DNA from 2 places in the Kitasatospora sp. NPDC001225 genome. Region 2 is predicted to be linked to the other one. Evidence: riboswitches for the same ligand, from Rfam matches in the RefSeq annotation. Region 2 holds a riboswitch; the other holds the start of a gene.
What was found. A riboswitch is a leader RNA that binds a small molecule or an ion and turns the genes downstream of it on or off. The one in region 2 is predicted to bind thiamine pyrophosphate.
Positions count from the first base shown of each region.

Region 1: linked by a shared signal. The riboswitch ahead of ACWDCZ_RS00715 (purine-cytosine permease family protein) and the one ahead of thiO (glycine oxidase ThiO) in region 2 are both predicted to bind thiamine pyrophosphate.

Region 1 covers NZ_JBSFJC010000001.1:160,574-167,113, reverse strand. Annotated here, with positions in the region: gene ACWDCZ_RS00735 (MFS transporter) at 1-71, opposite strand, end outside; gene ACWDCZ_RS00730 (MerR family transcriptional regulator) at 117-944, opposite strand; tRNA gene ACWDCZ_RS00725 (tRNA-Ser) at 1,073-1,160, opposite strand; gene ACWDCZ_RS00720 (S1C family serine protease) at 1,224-3,026, opposite strand; TPP riboswitch at 3,293-3,437, shown strand; gene ACWDCZ_RS00715 (purine-cytosine permease family protein) at 3,430-4,848, shown strand; gene ACWDCZ_RS00710 (glycerophosphodiester phosphodiesterase) at 4,959-5,783, shown strand; gene ACWDCZ_RS00705 (ATP-binding protein) at 6,211-6,540, shown strand, end outside.
Region 2 covers NZ_JBSFJC010000139.1:6,877-13,416, reverse strand. Annotated here, with positions in the region: gene ACWDCZ_RS32595 (polyprenyl synthetase family protein) at 17-1,195, shown strand; gene thiE (thiamine phosphate synthase) at 1,259-1,912, opposite strand; gene ACWDCZ_RS32585 (Rv2175c family DNA-binding protein) at 1,912-2,277, opposite strand; gene ACWDCZ_RS32580 (NAD(P)/FAD-dependent oxidoreductase) at 2,330-3,538, opposite strand; TPP riboswitch at 3,622-3,734, shown strand; gene thiO (glycine oxidase ThiO) at 3,738-4,913, shown strand; gene thiS (sulfur carrier protein ThiS) at 4,910-5,209, shown strand; gene ACWDCZ_RS32565 (thiazole synthase) at 5,213-6,010, shown strand; gene pknB (Stk1 family PASTA domain-containing Ser/Thr kinase) at 6,095-6,540, shown strand, end outside.

The DNA of each region.
Region 1 (6,540 bases), on a different contig from region 2:
AGCCAGAGCAGGTACGTCCGGGGCAGCGCGGCCCGCGAACCGACGGCGGCGGTGGCAGCGGCAGTGGTCATGCCGGGTGACGCTAGGACCCTCGACCGGGTCGAGGGCAAGCCCGGCTACCCGCGGACCACCGGCTCCTGGAGCTCGGTGACCCACCCCGCCGGGTCCTCCGGGCACTCCAGGTACAGCTCCCGGGCGTAGCCGGCCGAGCGGTAGCCGTTCTCCTCGATGAAGCGGGCCAGCTCCTGGCCCGCGCCCAGGACCTCGTCCATCGGGCCGCGGTGCACGATCGTCGCCGCCTCCCCGATCGGCGGCAGGTCGACCACCTCGAAGTCGTGCGCGCCCGCCCGCACCGACGGGCCGACCGGGACGGCGGCCCCGACCAGCACCGAGCCGTTGCCCTCCGGGGCGTCCTGGTAGTGGGCGATGGACGGGCCGGTCGCCTCGATCCCGGCCCCGGCCAGCCGCCGGCACAGCTCGGCGAACAGCGGCCCGATCACCGGCCCGATGTCCTCCGGCTCGTAACTCGCGGCCACACCGGTCAGTTGGGCCACCTGGACGGACGGCACCGGCTTCACCACGACATCCCGCACGGACATGGTCCCCTCGCTCTCGATCGTCCGGAGCCTCGCCTCCACCCGGGCCAGCCGCAGCTCGTCGGCCGCGATCGCCGCGGCGAGCTGGGCCCGCCGCAGCCGCAGCATCCCGCGCAGCTCGGCCGCGTCCACCCGCTCGTCCAGGACGGCCCGCACCTGCTGCAGGGTGAACCCGAGCTCCTTGAGCGCGATCACCCGGTTGAGCCGGGCCAGTTGGGACGCCTCGTAGAAGCGGTAGCCGCTGACCGGGTCCACCCGGGCGGGCCGCAGCAGCCCAATCGCGTCGTAGTGGCGCAGCATCCGCACCGACACCCGGCCGTGGCTGGCGAAGTCTCCGATGTTCAACATGGTGCGACCACTCCACCCCCTGCCACCGTGTCAGGGTCAACCCCCGCCCCGCCCGTGGCCCGGGAAACACCGAGGGCGGGTGCCGAGTGGTCTCGGCACCCGCCCTGAGCAGGTGGTTCTCCTACCGGCGGAGAGCGTGGGATTCGAACCCACGGTACGGGGTCACCGCACGACAGTTTTCAAGACTGTTCCCTTAGGCCGCTCGGGCAGCTCTCCAGGCGGAGGTCAGCCTAACGGGTCCGGCGGGGTTCGGTGCACACGTTTCGGTGCGGGCGGGGGTTACGGCTGGTCGCCCTCGCGCTGGCCGAGAGTGACCTTGGTGGTGAGGGTCTGGCCGTTGCGGGTGTACTCGACGTCGACGGTCTCGCCGGGCTTGTGCGTCCAGATCCGGCTGACCAGGGCGGGGCCGTTGTCGATCGGGACGCCGCCGAGCTTGGTGATGACGTCGCCCGGCTTGAGGCCGGCCTTGTCGGCCGCGCCGCCGGGGGTGACGGCGGGCTGGCCCTGGATGTCCTTGGTCTGGATCTGCGCGCCGTCGCCCTTGTAGTCGTCGTTGCGCAGCACGTCGAGCTTGGCGTAGACCGGCTTGCCGGTCTTGATCAGGGTGTCCGCGACCCACTTGGCCTGGTTGATCGGGATGGCGAAGCCCAGGCCGATGCTGCCGGCCCGGCCGTTGGCGGAGGCGTTGGACTGGATCGCCGAGTTGATGCCGATCACCGCGCCGCCGGAGTCGAGCAGCGGGCCGCCGGAGTTGCCGGGGTTGATGGAGGCGTCGGTCTGCAGGGCGTTCATGTACGAGGCCTGCGAGCCGGTGTCGTCGCCGGAGGCCACCGGACGGTCCTTGGCGCTGATGATGCCGCTGGTGACGGTGGACTCCAGGCCGTACGGCGCACCGATCGCGACGGTGGCGTCGCCGACGTTGACCTTGTCGGAGTCGGCCAGCGGCAGCGGGGCCAGCTTGCTCTTGGGCGGGTTGTCGATCTTGACCACGGCGACGTCGTAGCCCTCGGCGTGGCCGAGCACCGAGGCGCTGTAGGAGCTGCCGTCGGCGAACTTGACGGTCAGTTTGCCGCCGCTGAGGGTCGGCGCGACGACGTGGTTGTTGGTGAGGATGTGGCCCTCGGTGTCGAAGACGAAGCCGGTGCCGGTGCCCGACTCGCCGTTGCCCTGCGCCTTGATGGTGACGACGCTGGGCAGCGCCTTCTGCGCGATGGCGGCGATCGAGCCGGGGACGGGCTCGTTCTTCTGGGTGTCGCTGGCCTGGACGGTGGTGCTGCGGTGGTCGTTCGCGGAGCTCCTGCGGTCGGAACTGTCGGAGACGGACACGCCGAGCGCGCCGCCGGCCACACCGGCGACCAGCGCGACGGCCGCGATCAGGGCGACCAGGCCGCCGCGCTTCTTGCGCGGGCCGCCGGGGCCGCCCGGACCGCCGGGGTACTCCGCCGGGTAGCCGAGCGGGCCGGCCGGGCCGCCGGGGTAGCCGGCGCCGCCGGAGGTGGAGTCGTGGGTGGGGCCCCAGCCGCCGAGCGGCTGGCCGGCCCCGAAGGGGTGGTGGCCGTGCGCGGCGGGCGCGGCCGGAGCGGCGCCGTACCCCTCGTGCGCGCCGGCGGCGGGGACGCCGTGGGTCGGGGTGGCGTACGGGTTGCCGGCCGGCGGCAGGGCCGGGGCGGCGGGGGCGGCGGCCACCGGGGCGGGCGGAACGGGCGGCAGGACCGGCGGCGGCGCGTCGATGTAGCCGGTGGCCGGGTCGACGGCCGGCTCCTCGACGGCGAGTACGGCGGGTGCGGCGGGTGCCACGGGCTCGGCGGGTGCCTCCGGTGCGGGCACCTTGGTGAAGGCGACGGTGGGCTTGTGCCCACCCCCCGCCGGGACCTCCTCGGCCGGAACGGCGTCGGCGGACGGCGCCGCCTCGGCGGCGGCGGCCTCGACCGCGCCCGCCTCCGGCTCGGGCACCCGCCGGAACGCCATGGTCGGGTTGTGCCCGCCCTGAGCGGGGCCCGCGGCAGCGGACTCGGCCGCCCCCGGCCCGGCGGGCTGCTCCCCCTGCGGCCCGGTGGGCCCAACCTCGCGCTCGGTGCTCACGGACGACCTCCATAGCTGGCAGAACCAAGGACCATAGTTTTTCGCACTGTCGATTCGTTTGCCGTAAGGACCCCTCTGAAGAACTCATAAGAATCCTTAGCCGGCACCGACACCGGCACTGGCGTCAGCACCCACAGCGGCACCGACACCGGCTCCGGCACCCGTACCGACGGCCGGGGCTCCCCTCCCCGTCGGGCGTCCGCGATGCGGACCGCCCCGCCCTCGGCCTTGGGCGTCGGCACCCGCGCCGGTTAGCCTGGCGCTCCAAACTGACACGCGGGAGCTTGGACCCACCAGGCTGAGAGTGCGCATGTCGACCGTACGCCACACGAGTGACGGACGTTCGAGGGGGCGCTGACCGCCGGAACCTGTCCGGGTAATGCCGGCGTAGGGAGTATCGGCCATGCCGCCTGCTTCGCCATCCTCTTCTTCGGGTACGAACGCCTCCGACTCCGGCGCGAACGCCCCCGCGCCGGGCGCGACCGCCCTCCTGGAACGCGCCGAGCACGTCGAAGCGCCCCTGGTCCTGGACACCGAACCGCCGCGCACGCTGCGCTTCCGGGACCACTTCGCGCTCTGGATGAACCTGGGCGTCAGCCTGATCGGCTTCTCCACCGCCGCCACCGTGCTCGGCGCCCCCGGCAGCGAGCTGTCGCTGGCCGCCGCGGTGACCGCGATCACGATCGGTACGGCGGTCGGCACCGCGATGCTCGCCGTGGCCGCGCTGATCGGCGCCCGCACCGGCGCCCCCGCGATGGCGAACCTGCGCGGGCTGTTCGGCACCCGGCTGTCGTACCTGCCGACGGTGCTGAACATCGTGCAGTGCATCGGCTGGGGCGTCTTCGAGCTGCTGACCATCTCGGCGGGCGCGCAGACCGTCGCGCACACCACCGGCTACCGCTGGCTGTTCGTCCTGCTCGCGGGCGCGCTGACCACCGCGCTGACCATCTGGCCGCTGGGCTCGATCGCGGTGCTGCGCCGCTTCGTGGCCGGGGCGGTCGCGGTGGCGATGGTGTACTTCACCGTCCAGTTGGGCCGCCAGGGCGTGCCGGACCCGGGCGCGGGCAACTGGCACGGCTTCCTCGGCGCCACCGACGCGATGATCGCGGTGTCGGTCTCCTTCGTGCCGCTGGCCGCCGACTACACCCGGCACTCGCGCACCCCGCGCTCGGCGTTCTGGGGCAGCTTCTCCGGCTACACGGTCGCCCAGGTCTGGTGCTACGTGCTCGGCCTGATGGCGCTGCTGCAGTCGGACGGCGACCCGAACCGGATCTTCGACTCCTTCCTCGGGGTCTGGGCCGGCTGGCTGTTCCTGCTGGTGCTGGTGCTGCGCGAGACCGACCAGTCCTTCGCCAACGTGTACTCGACCGCGATGTCGGTGCAGAACCTGCTGCCGAAGGTGGACCGCCGGGTGCTCTCCGGCGCGATCGGCGTGCTGATCACCGTGCTGGCGCTGCAGATCGACGAGTTCACCGACACCTACTACGGCTTCCTCGGCCTGATCGGCTCGGTGTTCGTGCCGCTGCTGGCGGTGCTCGTGGTGGACTACTTCCTCGGCGCCGGCCGGCGCGGCTGGAACCTCTCCGCCGACGCGCCGTCCCGCTGGCTGATGCTGCTGCCGTGGGCCCTGGGCTTCGCGGTCTACCAGTTCATCGCACCGACCAAGGTCGCGGGCTGGTGGACGGACTTCTGGACCTCCGCCCAGGAGGCGCTGCACTTCACCCCGCAGGAGTGGACCTCGGCCTCGCTGTTCGCCTTCCTGGTGCCGGCCCTGGCCACCTGGGCGCTCACCCCGCTCGGCCGCCGCGCCGTCCGGGGCTGACGGAGCGGAGGGAGCGGGGGCCCGAGCGGGCCCCCGCAGGTGCGCAGACGGCCCCACAGGTTGGGGCCGTCTTTGTCCGCGCTTCACCTCCGCCGCCTATCGTTGGGCCTGTGACCAGCCCAGACCTGTCCTCGGCGGCGGCGCGCACCGTGCCGCCCGTCCAGGTGATCGCCCACCGCGGTTCCTCCCACGCCCTGCCCGAGCACACCCTCGCGGCCTACCGGCGCGCGCTCGACGAGGGCGCGGACGCGCTGGAGTGCGACGTCCGGGTCACCGCCGACGGCGCGCTGGTCTGCGTGCACGACCGCCGGATCGGCCGGGTCTCCAACGGCCGGGGCACCGTTTCGGCCATGACCCTCGCCGAGCTGGAGGCGTACGACTTCGGCGCCTGGAAGACCGGCCGCCCCAGCACCGACCCGGAGCTGCGCGGCGTGCTGCGGCTGGAGCGGCTGCTGGAGCTGGTGGTGGAGTGCGGCCGCCCGGTGGACCTGGCGATCGAGACCAAGCACCCGGTGCGCTTCCGCGGCCGGGTGGAGGCCGAGCTGCTGCGGACCCTGGAGCGGTTCAAGATCGGCGCGGCCCGGGAGGGCGACCGCCCGTCCGCCCGGATCATGAGCTTCTCCTCGGTCGCGCTGAACCGGGTGGCCGCCGCCGCGCCGCGGTACCGGCGGGTCTTCCTGTTCGAGCGGACCCTGCCGCTGCTCGGCCGGCTGCGCGAGGGCTCGCCGCTGCCGGGCGGGGCGCGGATCGCCGGCCCGGGCATCGAGCTGGTGCGGGCCCGCCCGCAGCTGGTGACCCGGCTGCGCGAGCTCGGCCACGAGGTGCACGTGTGGACGGTGGACGAGCCGGCCGACGTCGAGCTCTGCCTGGAGCTCGGGGTGTCCGCGATCATCACCAACCGGCCCGCGGAGGTACTGGCGCAGCTCGGCCGGTGATCCACCGGTGATCCGTCGGCGCACCGAAGGCCGTACTCCTCCGAACCCCTCCGATCCGATCACTCTGGTCGGCAGTCAAACCTTCCTCGCGCGAAATTGCCGGAATTCTTGCATCCGGGCGACGGAGGGTGAGCGCGGAATGACCTGATGTCGACCGTCGGTCGCCGCACTCGAAATGGGCTCGCGGGATCGTCCGGTGCTCGTTTCCGACGCATTACCAAGGGGCATCTCTCCCTCGGCATACGCTGAAGGAGGTCCGGGGGTGGCGTTGATGGTGGCGCGTGAAGTGCCGACTTCATCGACCATGGCAGTGCCGCACGGCCCAGCGAGTGTCGGGGTCGCACGGCGCCGACTGCGTCGAGATCTGGGTGACCGGCAGGTACCCGAACCGGTCATCGATGATGCTGTTCTGATCCTTTCCGAGCTGTTGAGCAACGCCTGTCGGTACGCCCGTCCGCTCGGCCCGCTGCCGGCCCTGGGCCGCAGCGCCCGGGCCGAGGTGCTCGGGCAGGTGCTGGTCGGCGTCCCCTCCGGGGCGACCGCCGCGCAGGGCGCCCGGGAGCCCGCCGAGGGTCCGGCCGAGCCGGCCGGCGGAGTGCTGGTCCGCTGGCAGATGCACGCCGACGGGGTGCTCACCCTGGAGGTCACGGACGGCGGGGCGGCCACCCGGCCGCTGCCCGCGAGTCCCTCGCTGACCTCGCGCGGCGGCCGCGGCCTGAGCATCGTCGACCAGCTGGCCAGCGACTGGGGCGTGCGC
Region 2 (6,540 bases):
CCAGCGGAGCCCCATCGTGACCTCGTCCAGCACCCGGCCGGCCAGCCCCGGTTCGGCCCTCAGTGCGGCCACCAGTGCGGCCGGCAACGCGGCCGGCAGTGCGGCCAACCCCATGGACGTGGAGGACGTCCGCACCCGTGTCAACTCGGCGCTCGCCGCGTTCATGGACGGCCAGTCCGTGCTCCTCGACAAGATCTCGCCCCAGCTGGCCCCCGCCGCCGACGCGCTGCGCGACTTCCTGCTGGACGGCGGCAAGCGGCTGCGCCCGGGCTTCTGCTACTGGGGCTGGCGCGGCGCCGGCGGCCCGGCCGCAGGAGCGACCGGCGACGCGATCGCCAACGCGGCCGCCGCCCTGGAGCTGCTCCAGGCCAGCGCCCTCGTCCACGACGACCTGATGGACCGCAGCGACACCCGCCGCGGCCTGCCCTCGGTCCACCGCCGCTTCGAGGCGCTGCACCGCGACAGCGGCTGGCGCGGCGACCGCGAGCAGTACGGCGCCTCGGCCGCGGTGCTGCTCGGCGATCTGCTGCTGATCTGGTGCGACGAGCTGTTCCTGCGCTCCGGCCTGGAGCCCGCCGCCGTGCTCGCCGCCAAGCCGGTGTTCGACCTGATGCGTACCGAGGTCATGCTCGGCCAGTACCTGGACGTGCTGGAGCCGGTGGCCGGCGACTCGACGGACGAGGGCGCGCTGGAGCGGGCGCAGACCGTCCTGCACTACAAGTCCGCGAAGTACACCATCGAGCGGCCGCTCCAGGTGGGCGCGCTGCTGGCCGGCGCCGGGCCGGAGCTGGTCGAGGCGTACGGGGCGTTCGGGCTGCCGCTGGGCGAGGCCTTCCAGCTGCGCGACGACCTGCTCGGCGTCTTCGGGGACCCGGCGGTCACCGGCAAGCCGGCCGGGGACGACCTGCGCGAGGGCAAGCGCACCCTGCTGGTCGCGCACGCGATGCGGGGCCTGCCGGCCGCCGACGCCCGGCACCTGGACGAGCGGCTGGGCGCGCCGGACCTGGCGGCCCCGGAGGTCGCCGAGCTGCGCGGGCTGGTCGCCCGCAGCGGGGCGCCGGAGCTGGTGGAGCGCCGGATCGAGGAGCTGATGCGGCAGTCGCTGGCCGCGCTGGAGGCGGCGCCGCTCGCCGACGAGCGGGCCCGTACGGTGCTGCTGGCACTGGCCGAGGCCGCCACCGTCCGCAAGTACTGAACGCACTGACGGGCGGCGACGGCCCCGGGCCGGTCCTGCGGGTCCTCCCGGGATCCGGGACGCTCAGAGCGCGGCGCGCACCCGGCGGGACAGCTCGGCGGCGGCCGCCCGGGGGTCCGCCGCGGCCGTGATGGCCCGCACCACGACGACCCGGCGGGCACCGGCGGCGAGCACCTCGTCCAGGTTGCCGAGGTCGATCCCGCCGATCGCGAACCACGGCCGGTCGGTGTCCTGCTTCGCCGCGTACGAGACCAGGCCGAGGCCCGGGGCCGGGCGGCCCGGCTTGGTCGGGGTCGGCCAGACCGGGCCGGTGCAGAAGTAGTCCACGCCGGGCTCGGCGATCGCCGCGTCCACCTCGGACTCGGCGTGGCAGGAGCGGCCGATCAGCACGTCCTCGCCGAGGATCGCCCGGGCGGCCGGCACCGGCAGGTCGTCCTGGCCGAGGTGCAGCACGTCCGGCCGGGCCGCGTGGGCGACGTCGGCGCGGTCGTTGACGGCCAGCAGCTTGCCGTGCCGGCGGCAGGCGTCGGCGAAGACCTCCAGGGCCTCCAGCTCCTGCCTGGCCTCCAGGCCCTTGTCGCGCAGCTGGACGATGTCCACCCCGCCCGCCAGCGCCGCGTCCAGGAACTCGGCGAGGTCGCCCTGCTCCCGGCGGGCGTCGGTGCACAGGTACAGCCGGGCGTCGGCGAGCCCGGCGCGCGGCGTGTCCGCCGCCATCAGATCAGCATCGCCTGGGCGCGGCGCTTCACCTCGGTGCCGCGGTTCTCCCGCAGCGCCTGGATCGGGCTGCCGGGCAGCGACGGGTCCTCGGTGAAGAGCCACTCCAGGATCTCCGCGTCGTTGTACCCGCAGTCCCGCAGGACGGTCAGGGTGCCGGACAGGTGCTTGACCAGGCCCGGGCCGTCGATGAACGCGGCCGGGACCTGCAGCGACTTGTTGGGGCCGCGCCGGACGGCGATCAGGCCGCCGTTCTTGACCAGGTCACGCACCTCGGTGACCCGGACCCCCCACTGCTCCGAGATGTCGGGCAGGTACATCCAGTCGGTGACCAGGGATTCAATCTTGCTTTCGATCTCACTCACGCCACCAGACTGCCACCTCCGCGGCCCACCGCGCACCAGACCTGCCCCGCGCCTACCCCGCGACGGCCGCCTTCAGCGGTACCGCGGGGTCGGCCGCCCGGGCCGGGTCCAGCGCGGTGCCGCGCTCGATCAGCCGCCGCCCCTGGGCCAGGTCGCGCGGCCGGTCGACGGTCAGCAGCGCGCTCGGCACGCCGTCGCGCAGCCAGAGCACCGACCAGTCGGCGCCCCGCGGGTCGCCGCGCCGGACCAGCTCGTCGCCCTCGGCGTGCCGGCCGGCGTACTGGACCATCCGCCCGAACTGCTCGGACCAGAAGTACGGCACCGGGTCGTAGGCCGGCGCGTCCGCGCCCAGGACGGCGGCGGCCACCGCCTCGCCGGACCGCAGCGCGTGGTCCCAGTGCTGGACGGCCAGCCGGGCGCCGGCCCGGGCCGAGGGGTAGCTGACGCAGTCGCCGGCCGCGAAGACGCCGGGCACCGAGGTGCGCAGCCGCCCGTCCACCACGACGGCGCCGGTCGCGTCCAGCTCGACCCCGGAGCCGGCCAGCCAGCCGGTCGCGGGGCGGGCCCCGATGCCGACCACCACCTCGTCGGCGGGCAGGTGCGAGCCGTCCGCCAGCAGCACCGCGCCGGGCTCGACGGCGGCCACGCCGACCCCGCAGCGCAGCTCGACCCCGGCCTCGGCGTACCAGGCGGCCATCGCCGAGCCGAGCTCCGTCGGCAGCGCGCCGGGCAGCGGCGCCGGACCGGCCTCGACCACCGTCACCTCGCAGCCCGCCGCGCGGGCCGCGGTGGACACCTCGGCGCCGATCCAGCCCGCGCCGACCAGCACCAGCCGCAGCCCGGGGCGCAGCAGCGCGCGCAGCGCCAGGGCGTCGTCCAGGGTGTGCAGCAGGTGCGCCCGCTCGGCGCCGGGCAGGGCGCGCGGCACGGCGCCGGTGGCGATCACCAGCGAGCCGTACGGGAGGTCGCCGCCGTCGGTGTGCAGCACGCCGGGGGTGAGGCCGGTGGCGCGGCGGCCGGTGAGCAGCTCGATGCCGAGCTGCCCGTAGTCGATGTCCAGGGCGGTGGAGTCGGCCTTGCCGAGCAGCACGTCCTTGGAGAGCGGCGGCCGGTCGTACGGCGCGTGCGGCTCCTCGCCGACCAGCGTGATCCGCCCCTGCCGGCCGCCCTGCCGCAGCTTGAGGGCGCACTGTGCCCCGGCCAGCCCGGCTCCGACGACGACCACCCGATCCGTTCCGCTCAGCTCTGCCACGCCCGCCACTGTACTCAGCGCGACGCGGCGGCCTCCGGGCCGTCCGCCCCGCGTACGGGCCTTCGGCCGGGCCGACCCCCGGCGTTAAGGTGGGAGGACCACACGGGAGCCCGGCGGACCGGGCTGAGAGGCGGGCTGACACGGCCTGCGACCGTCCGAACCTGATCCGGGTCATACCGGCGAAGGGAGAAGAGCAGCCTTGTCACGCTTGCCATCAGGCACCCATGCCGACGTGCTGGTGATCGGCGGGGGCGTCATCGGCCTCGCCGTCGCCTGGCGCACCGCGCGGCGCGGGGCGCGGAACGTGATCGTGGTCGACCCCGCCCACGGCGGCGGGGCCGCCGGGGTCGCGGCCGGGATGCTCGCCCCGGTCACCGAGCTGCAGTACGGCGAGGAGCCGCTGCTGCGCCTCGGGATGGCCTCGAACGAGCGGTACGAGGCCTTCGCCGCCGAACTCTCCGAGGCGAGCGGCGGCCTGGACACCGGCTACCGCCGCTGCGGCACGATCGCCGTCGCGCTGGACTCCGACGACCGCGAGGAACTGCGCGAGCTGTACGCCTTCCACCAGCGGCTGGGCCTGGACTCGACCTGGCTGACCGGCCGGGAGGCCCGCAGGCTGGAGCCGATGCTGGCCCCCGCCGTCCGCGGCGCCCTGCACGCCGCGGACGACCACCAGGTGGACCCCCGGCGCCTGCTCACCGCCCTGGTCGCCGCCTGCGGGCGCGCGGGCGTCCTGCTGCACCGCGCCGAGGCCGTCGAGCTGCTGGTCGAGGACGGCCGCGCGACCGGCGCCCGGCTGAGCACCGACGAGACGGTGACCGCCGACCAGGTCGTGCTCGCCGCCGGCCCGCACAGCCACCGGCTGCCCGGTCTGCCCGAGGGGGTGCTGCCCGCGATCCGCCCGGTGAAGGGGCAGGTGCTGCGGCTGCACGTGCCGGAGGCCTACCGGCCGTTCCTCTCCCGCAACGTCCGCGCCGTGGTCCGCGGCCGGCACCTGTACCTGGTCCCCCGGGAGAACGGCGAACTGGTCGTCGGAGCGACCACCGAGGAGCAGGGCTACGACACCACCGTCACCGCCGGCGGGGTGTACGAACTCCTGCGGGACGCCCACGAGTTGGTCCCGGGGATCACCGAACTCCCGCTGCGCGAGACCTCGGCCGGGCTGCGCCCCGGCTCGCCGGACAACGCCCCGCTGCTGGGCCCGACCCCGCTGCCCGGGCTGGTCGCCTCCACCGGCCACTACCGCAACGGCGTGCTGCTCACCCCGGTGACCGCCGACCTGGTCTCCGAGTACCTGGTCACCGGTAAAGTCCCCGAGCTCGCAAGGCCGTTCACCCCCACCCGGTTCTCCTCCGAATCCCCCGTCGCGAAGGCCTCCGCATGACCGAGATCGCCCTGACCGAGAACGCCCCGAACGAGCACGCCCCAGACGAGAACGCCGTGCACGAGGACGCCCCGAACCCGGTCGCCCCGGCCGAGATCGCCCTGACCGTCAACGGCGAGCCCCGCCGGGTGCCCGCCACGACCACCCTCGCCGAGCTGGTGGCCTCCGTCAGCGCCGCCAACACCGGTGTCGCCGCCGCGCTCAACGAGGCCGTGGTGCCGCGCGGTTCGTGGCCCGGGACGGCACTGGGCACCGGCGACCGGATCGAGATCCTCACCGCCGTCCAGGGAGGCTGAACCATGGCCGACGATCTGCTGACCATCGCCGGGACGGCCTTCTCCTCCCGGCTGATCATGGGCACCGGCGGCGCCCCCAGCCTGGAGGTCCTGGAGCGCGCGCTGCTCGCCTCCGGCACCGAGCTGACCACCGTCGCGATGCGCCGGGTCGACGCCACCACCCAGGGCTCCGTCCTGGACGTGCTGACCCGCAACGGCATCCGGGTGCTGCCCAACACGGCCGGCTGCTTCACCGCCGGCGAGGCCGTGCTGACCGCCCGGCTGGCCCGCGAGGCGCTCGGCACCGACTGGGTCAAGCTGGAGGTGATCGCCGACGAGCGCACCCTGCTGCCCGACCCGATCGAGCTGCTGGACGCCGCCGAGACGCTGGTCGACGACGGCTTCACCGTCCTGCCGTACACCAACGACGACCCGGTGCTGGCCCGCAAGCTGGAGGACGTCGGCTGTGCGGCCATCATGCCGCTGGGCTCGCCGATCGGTTCGGGCCTGGGCATCCGCAACCCGCACAACTTCCAGCTGATCGTGGAGGGCGCGGGCGTCCCGGTGATCCTGGACGCGGGCGCCGGCACCGCCTCCGACGTGGCGCTGGCGATGGAGCTGGGCTGCGCCGCGGTGATGCTCGCCTCCGCGGTGACCAGGGCTCAGGACCCGGTGCTGATGGCCGAGGCGATGCGGCACGCCGCCGAGGCGGGCAGGCTCGCCCACCGGGCCGGCCGGATCCCGCGCCGCTTCCACGCCGAGGCCTCCTCCGCGATGGCCGGCCGGGCCGACCTGGACACCCGCGAGCACCCGGCGTTCTGAACCGTCGCGCATGTCACAAGCCGGTCCCGGAGGCGGTGTCCGCCGGGACCGGGCGGTCCCGCACCCTAGACTCTCCGAGTGGACATGGCACTGCACGACCCCCTGATCGGCGCCCTGCTCGACAACCGGTACCGGGTCGAGCAGCGGATCGCGACCGGCGGGATGTCCACCGTCTACCGGGGCACCGACACCCGGCTGGACCGGGTGGTCGCGCTCAAGGTGATGCACCCCTCGCTGGCCGGTGACGAGGGCTTCACCGCCCGCTTCATCCGCGAGGCCAAGGCGGTCGCCAGGCTCACCCACCCCAACGTGGTCAACGTCTTCGACCAGGGCGCGGACGGCGGCCACGTCTTCCTCGCCATGGAGTACGTGCCCGGCCGCACCCTGCGCGACCTGCTGCGCGACCGCGGCGCGCTGTCCGTCCGGGCCGCGTTGGACGTGCTGGAGCCGGTGCTCGCCGCGCTCGGCGCCGCCCACCGGGCCGGGCTGGTCCACCGCGACGTCAAGCCCGAGAACGTGCTGATCACCGA